Regions from separate parts of the Mesorhizobium sp. M0633 genome, predicted to be linked through region 2. Evidence: riboswitches for the same ligand, from Rfam matches in the RefSeq annotation. Region 2 holds a riboswitch; the other holds the start of a gene.

Region 1 (3,406 bases), on a different contig from region 2:
GATGAGGATGAAATTGCCGACGCTCGGTGTCACCCGCAGCCCGAGCCAGCTTAGTTGCTCGCTCAGCCATGCCAGCCAGGTCTCGTTGTGCGCCACGCTGCGTTCGATATGGGCGCGGTCGTGGATCGCCGCGATGCCGGCCTCGATTGCCGTCGCATTGACGTTGAAAGGCCCGCGCACGCGGTTGATCGCGTCGATGACGTGCATTGGCGCATACATCCAGCCGATCCGCGCCCCGCCCAGGCCCAATTTGGAAAAAGTGCGGGTCATGACCACGTTTTCCGCGCTGCCCACCAACTCGACGCCGGCTTCATAATCGTTTCGCCGGACATATTCGGCGTAAGCTGCATCCAGCACCAGAAGCACGTTTCGCGGCAGGCCGGCATGCAGGCGGCGCACCTCCTGGAACGGCACGTAGGTGCCGGTTGGATTGTTTGGATTGGCAAGGAAGATGATCCTGGTGCGCGGCGTCACCGCGGCGAGGATCGCATCGATGTCGGCGCGTTCATCGGTCTCCTTGACCGTTACCGGGACGGCACCGGCCGACTGTATGTAGATCTTGTAGACCATGAAGCCGTGTTCGGTGATGATGGCTTCGTCGCCGGGTGCGAGATAGGTCTGCGCCAGCAGGCCCAGAATCTCGTCGGAGCCGTTGGAGCAGACGATGTTCGCCGGGTTGAGCCCGTGCACCTCGGCGATCGCTTCCCTCAGGCGCCTGGCGCTGCCGTCGGGATAGACCGCGAGCTTGTCGGCGACCGCGCGCGCGGCCTCTATCGCCTTTGGCGAAGGACCGAGCGGGTTCTCGTTCGCCGACAATTTATGGACCTTGGCGACACCTTCAGGCGCCGCGCTCTTGCCGGGCACATAGGCTTCGATGTCCATGATGCCGGCGCGGGGCCTTGGACGTGTCTGATCCGGTGTCTGGCTCATTTCATGAAATCCGTCGAGAGTGCCTCCATCGGGAGGCCGCAGCGGAAATACAAGCCGTGGCCCGGAATGTCGAGGGGCGGCAATTCGGGATCAAGAACTTGCCGTTGACGAACCCACGCGCGAGTCATAGAAGAGCATCGACAGTTCCGTGGTGATTTGGCCGGTCGGCTTGCAGCCACGTTAAACAACTTGCTAAAGGGCCGTTTGCATCTTGTAACCGGCTTTGCGAAGGCATGGCCGGTTTTTGTTGCCCTGACTGGCTGTTGCCCGGACCGGCGGACAACGGAAGGCCGGGCAAGGAGATGTAATGGTCGCTTTGCGCGCTCGAAAAACCAACAACGAGGCCGACCAGCCGTCGAGCCCGGTGTTGCGTTTCGGCGCCGACAAGCCGCTCAAGCTCGACGCCGGCACGCTGCTGTCGCCGTTCCAGATCGCCTACCAGACCTATGGCACGCTCAACGACGCGCGTTCCAACGCCATCCTCGTCTGCCATGCGCTGACCGGCGACCAGCATGTCGCCAACACCAATCCGGTGACCGGCAAGCCGGGCTGGTGGGAGGTGCTGATCGGCCCCGGCAAGATCATCGACACCGACCGTTTCTTCGTCATCTCGTCAAACGTCATCGGCGGCTGCCTCGGATCCACCGGCCCCGCCTCGACAAGTCCCGCCACAGCCAAGCCTTACGGGCTCGACCTGCCGATCATCACCATCCGCGACATGGTGCGGGCGCAGCTGATGCTGGTCGAGCATTTCGGCATCGAACAGCTGTTCAGCGTGCTTGGCGGCTCGATGGGCGGCATGCAGGTGCTGCAATGGGCCTCCAGCTATCCCGAGCGCGTCTTCTCGGCGCTGCCGATCGCCACCGGCGCCCGCCATTCCTCGCAGAACATCGCTTTCCACGAGGTCGGCAGGCAGGCGGTGATGGCCGACCCGGACTGGCACGGCGGCAAATATTTCGAGCATGGCAAGCGGCCGGAAAAGGGGCTGGCGGTGGCGCGCATGGCCGCCCACATCACCTATCTGTCGGAAGCAGCGCTGCACCGCAAGTTCGGCCGCAACCTGCAGGACCGAGAAGCGCTGACCTTCGGTTTCGATGCCGACTTCCAGATCGAGAGCTATCTGCGCCATCAGGGCATGACCTTCGTCGATCGCTTCGATGCCAACTCCTATCTCTACATGACCCGGGCGATGGACTATTTCGATCTCGCCGCCGACCATGGCGGCCGGCTGGCCGATGCCTTCGCCAGCACCAAGACGCGCTTCTGCCTGGTTTCGTTCACCAGCGACTGGCTGTTCCCGACCGAAGAGAGCCGCTCGGTCGTGCACGCGCTGAACGCGGCCGGCGCCTCGGTATCGTTCGTCGAAATCGAGACCGACCGCGGCCACGACGCCTTTCTGCTCGACGAGCCCGAACTGTTCGCCGCCATCAAAGGCTTCATCGCCTCGGCCGCTCGGGCGAGAGGGCTCGGCGCATGACCCCGAAAAGTTGCCGGCTTTTCGGATCAGGACCATGCGCCAGGCATCAGCGCATGACCCCGAAAAGTTGCAGACTTTTCGGATCAGGATCATGCGCCAGGCAAGAGGCGAACGCATGAGCGTCAACCGCGCCCAGCGCGTCGACCTCGAAGTCGTCGCCGATCTCATCCCGCCGCAGTCGCGGGTGCTGGATGTCGGTTCCGGCGACGGCCTGCTGCTCGAATTGCTGCAGGCGACCAAGAAGGTCGATGGCCGCGGCCTGGAGCTGTCGCAGCGCGGCGTCAACGAATGCGTGGCGCGTGGCCTGTCGGTCATCCAGGGCGATGCCGACAAGGATCTCCAATTCTATCCCGACAAGGGCTTCGACTTCGTCGTCTTGTCGCAGACCTTGCAGGCGACACGCAATCCGAAGCTGGTGCTCGACGAACTGCTCCGGATCGGCAACCGCGCCATCGTCTCATTCCCGAATTTCGGCCACTGGCGGGTGCGCTTTTCGTTGCTCTTCAACGGCCGCATGCCGGTGACCAGGGACCTGCCCTATTCCTGGTATGACACCCCCAACATCCATTTCTGCACCATTCGCGATTTCGTCAATCTGTGCGACGAGCTTGGCGCGACGGTGGAAAAGGCGACCGCGCTCGACGCCAATGGCCAGCGGATCGGCTTCTCGATGCCGTGGTGGTTCTGGAATTTTTTCGGCCAGCAGGCGGTGTTTCTGCTGAAACGATAAGAGCCAATCGTCGCAGATCGTCCCCTTATTCGAGAACGTCGGTGGCCTTGTGCGGATGCGCAACGCCATCGACCAGGACCACGTCGGACTGAGAATTCTCGGTGCGCAGCGGCAAGATCTCCTGATAGGCGCGCGAGCGGTACCATGCGCGCGCCTGCTGCATGTCTGGAAATTCGATCATGACGAGGTGGCCCGGCCAGGTGTTTTCAACGACTTCCACCTCGCCTCCGTGCACCACGAAGCGGCCGCCAAACGGTTCCAGCGTTTCA
Region 2 (3,406 bases):
GATCTGGTCGCGGCAGGCGCGCTGGGCGCGGCTGCGCCGCGTCACCTTCGCGCTGTTCTTCGCCCCCGAGATCCTGATCGGCGCAGCGCCGCCGCTGGTGCTTGCGCTGATCGCGGCGGCTGACGCCGGCGTCAGCCTGCCGGCAACCGCCATCGCCGTGCTGGTCGCGGCCTACCTGCCGGAATGCGCCTTGGCCTCGGCCAAGGGATGGCACCTGTCGCTGCGCACCATCCTGGCGATGATGGCGCGAGACCTGATGCTTCCCGCCATTTGGGCGCGCGGATGGCTGAGCGGCGCCGTCGACTGGCGCGGCAATGTGATGACTATCCAGACCAAGGCCGTCGCAGAGCTGGAAGAGACCCCGTCCGGCGCCTGATCGGCGCGTCCCCGCTCGCCTCTATTCGGCCAGCCCTTATCCGGCAACTCTCAGTGCCTGCTCGATGTCTTCGAGCAGGTCGTCGGCGTCCTCAAGGCCAACTGACAGCCTGAGCGTTCCCGGTCCGATGCCGAGCTCGGCGCGGGCCTCATCGGTCAAGTTCTTGTGCGTCGTCGTCGCCGGATGGGTGATCAGGCTCTTGGCGTCGCCGAGATTGTTGGAAATCAGCACGACCTCGAGTGCGTTCTGGAAGGCAAAGGCCGCCTGCTTGCCGCCCTTCACATCGAGGCAAATCAGCGTCGAGCCGCCCGACATCTGCTTCTGGACCACGGCCGCTTGCGGGTGGTCGGCGCGGCCGGGATAGATGACGCGGGCGATTTGCGGGCGCTCGGCCAGGAAATCCGCGATGCGGCCGGCACTTTCCGTCTGCTGGCGTACGCGTAGCGGCAGCGTCTCCAGGCCTTTCAGCAGCGTCCAGGCATTGAAGGGCGAGAGGCTTGGGCCGGTGTGGCGGAAATAGTCATGCAGGTTCTCGTCGATCCATTTCTTGTCCGACAGAACGATGCCGCCAAGACAGCGCCCCTGGCCGTCAATATGCTTCGTGGCCGAATAGACGACGATGTGGGCGCCAAGCTGCAGGGGTTTCTGCTGCAAGGGCGTAGCGAAGACATTGTCGACGATCAGCCTGGCGCCGATCGAATTGGCAAGTGCCGCGACGGCGGCAATGTCGACTACCTCCAGCGTTGGATTGGTAGGGCTTTCCAGGAAAAACAGTTTGGTGTTGGGCTTGACCGCCTTTTCCCAATTGGCGATGTCGGTGCCGTCGACCAGCGTTGCCTCAATGCCGTATTTCGGCGCCAGCGTCTCGACCACCCAGCGGCAGGAGCCGAACAGCGCGCGCGCCGCCACGATATGGTCGCCCGCCTTGGCGCTGCACAGCAGTGCTGCCGTCACCGCCGCCATGCCGGATGCCGTGGCGCGCGCGTCCTCGGCTCCTTCCAGCGCGCACATGCGTTTCTCAAACATGTCGACCGTCGGATTGGCATAGCGCGAATAGATGAAGCCCGGCTCCTCGCCCTTGAAGCGGGCCTCCGCCGCTTGCGCCGTCTCGTAGACATAGCCTTGGGTGAGATACATCGCCTCGGAGGTCTCGCCGAAGCCGGAACGCAGCGTCCCGGCATGCACGAGTGCGGTCTGAGGCTTCCAGTCGCGCTTCTTGGTCATCATTCCATCCAAACACCAAAATTGGTCCAAACAACAAAAAACCGGTCGCGAAAGTCGCAACCGGTCCATATGGCCTTGCGGCCCGACGGTCCTTTAGCGACTTGTTTAACGTGGCTGCAAGCCGACCGGCCAAATCACCACGGGATAACGAGCTTTAGACCCGCGCCACGCTTGCGTCAATTGCCGGCATGATTAAGAGGGTTGTACCAAGCAGGTGCCAAAGGCGTCCTGCGACAGAACAAGACCTCGCCCGGCGTTCGAACGGAGCCAGACCCTTGCGGCAGACAGGCATTCTTCCCGATCAGGATATTTCCGCGCTGTTCCAGACGGGCGCGCTGAAATCGCCGCGCACGCTCGATGCCGATCAGATCCAGCCGGCCAGCCTTGACCTCAGGCTCGGCGACAAGGCCTGGCGGGTGCGCGCTTCCTTCTTGCCCGGCCCGGACCACAGGGTTGTCGACAAGCTCGACCGGCTGAAGCTGCACGAGATCAACCTCGCCGAAGGTGCCGTGCTGGAAACCGGCTGCGTCTACATCGTGCCGCTGCTCGAAAACCTGGCGCTGCCCGCCCATATTTCCGCCTCCGCCAACCCGAAAAGCTCGACCGGACGGCTCGATATCTTCACCCGGGTAATGACCGACCGTGGCCACGAGTTCGACAAGATCGCCGCCGGCTATGAAGGCCCGCTCTATCTGGAGGTCAGCCCGCGCACTTTCCCGATCGTCGTGCGGACCGGCTCGCGGCTGTCGCAGATCAGGTTCCGCACCGGCAATGCGCTCTTGTCGGAAAGCGAGCTGCACGAGTTGCACCGCGCCGAGATGCTGGTCGCCACCGAACCGCCCAACATCTCAGGCGGCGGCATCGCGCTGTCGATCGATCTCGACGGCGACAAGGACGGGCTGGTCGGCTATCGCGGCAAGCACCACACCGGCCTGGTCGACGTCGACAAGCGCGCCGCGCAGGATGTGGTCGATTTCTGGGAGCCGCTCTACAAGAGCGGTGCCGGCGAGCTGGTGCTCGATCCGGACGAATTCTATATTCTGGTGTCGCGCGAGGCGGTGCATGTGCCGCCACTCTACGCCGCCGAAATGACGCCTTTCGACCCGCTGGTCGGCGAATTCCGCGTCCACTATGCCGGCTTCTTCGATCCGGGTTTCGGCCATTCGGCGTCGGGCGGCACCGGCAGCCGGGCGGTGCTCGAGGTGCGTAGCCACGAAGTGCCGTTCATCCTCGATCACGGCCAGATCGTTGGACGGTTGGTCTACGAGCACATGCTGAAACGGCCGCGGGCGCTCTACGGCACAGATCTAGGCTCGAACTATCAGGCGCAGGGTCTGAAATTGTCCAAGCATTTCCGCGCCGCGCGCTGAGCTTGTTCGCAATTCCGTCAGCCGCGAAACAGATATTCTTTCGCGGCGCCAAGGCAGCCATGAAACTGACCGATAAAGAGCAGTTCTCGCGCTGCCAATCGCTTCTTCCCCCAAAATCCTCTGGTTTGCTTCTCGTCGTCAAGTGAGGCGCTTGAGCTGGACTGCAAGGGGAACAACTGCTTGTCGATACATCCCAGCACATGGGCTCTGGCGGAGTCGATACCGCAGGCTCTGCCATTGTCGTTCAGTCTGTCAGCGCGGAGTGCGGACGTCATGCGATCCGCGTTGCGCATCAGAAAGCTCACTTGCGATTTCGAATAACCGGTGGCCAGAAGCCGGTTAGTCGTCGACATCCGGGCCTCGCGATAGGATTTTGCGCTGCATTGTCCGGCGCTGTAAGCCGCTGGCGAGAAATAGGCGAGGAACAGCACTAAAC

The links. A riboswitch is a leader RNA that binds a small molecule or an ion and turns the genes downstream of it on or off. The one in region 2 is predicted to bind S-adenosylmethionine.
Region 1: linked by a shared signal. The riboswitch ahead of metX (homoserine O-acetyltransferase MetX) and the one ahead of NKI47_RS08420 (O-succinylhomoserine sulfhydrylase) in region 2 are both predicted to bind S-adenosylmethionine.

Annotation. Positions count from the first base shown of each region.
Region 1 covers NZ_JAMYQC010000027.1:25,884-29,289, reverse strand. Annotated here, with positions in the region: gene hisC (histidinol-phosphate transaminase) at 1-930, opposite strand, end outside; SAM riboswitch at 1,069-1,146, shown strand; gene metX (homoserine O-acetyltransferase MetX) at 1,238-2,407, shown strand; gene metW (methionine biosynthesis protein MetW) at 2,523-3,137, shown strand; gene NKI47_RS24685 (DUF1330 domain-containing protein) at 3,163-3,406, opposite strand, start outside.
Region 2 covers NZ_JAMYQC010000006.1:133,521-136,926, forward strand. Annotated here, with positions in the region: gene NKI47_RS08415 (glycosyltransferase) at 1-376, shown strand, start outside; gene NKI47_RS08420 (O-succinylhomoserine sulfhydrylase) at 413-1,603, opposite strand; SAM riboswitch at 1,674-1,751, opposite strand; gene NKI47_RS08425 (2'-deoxycytidine 5'-triphosphate deaminase) at 1,876-2,970, shown strand; gene NKI47_RS08430 (hypothetical protein) at 2,988-3,406, opposite strand, start outside.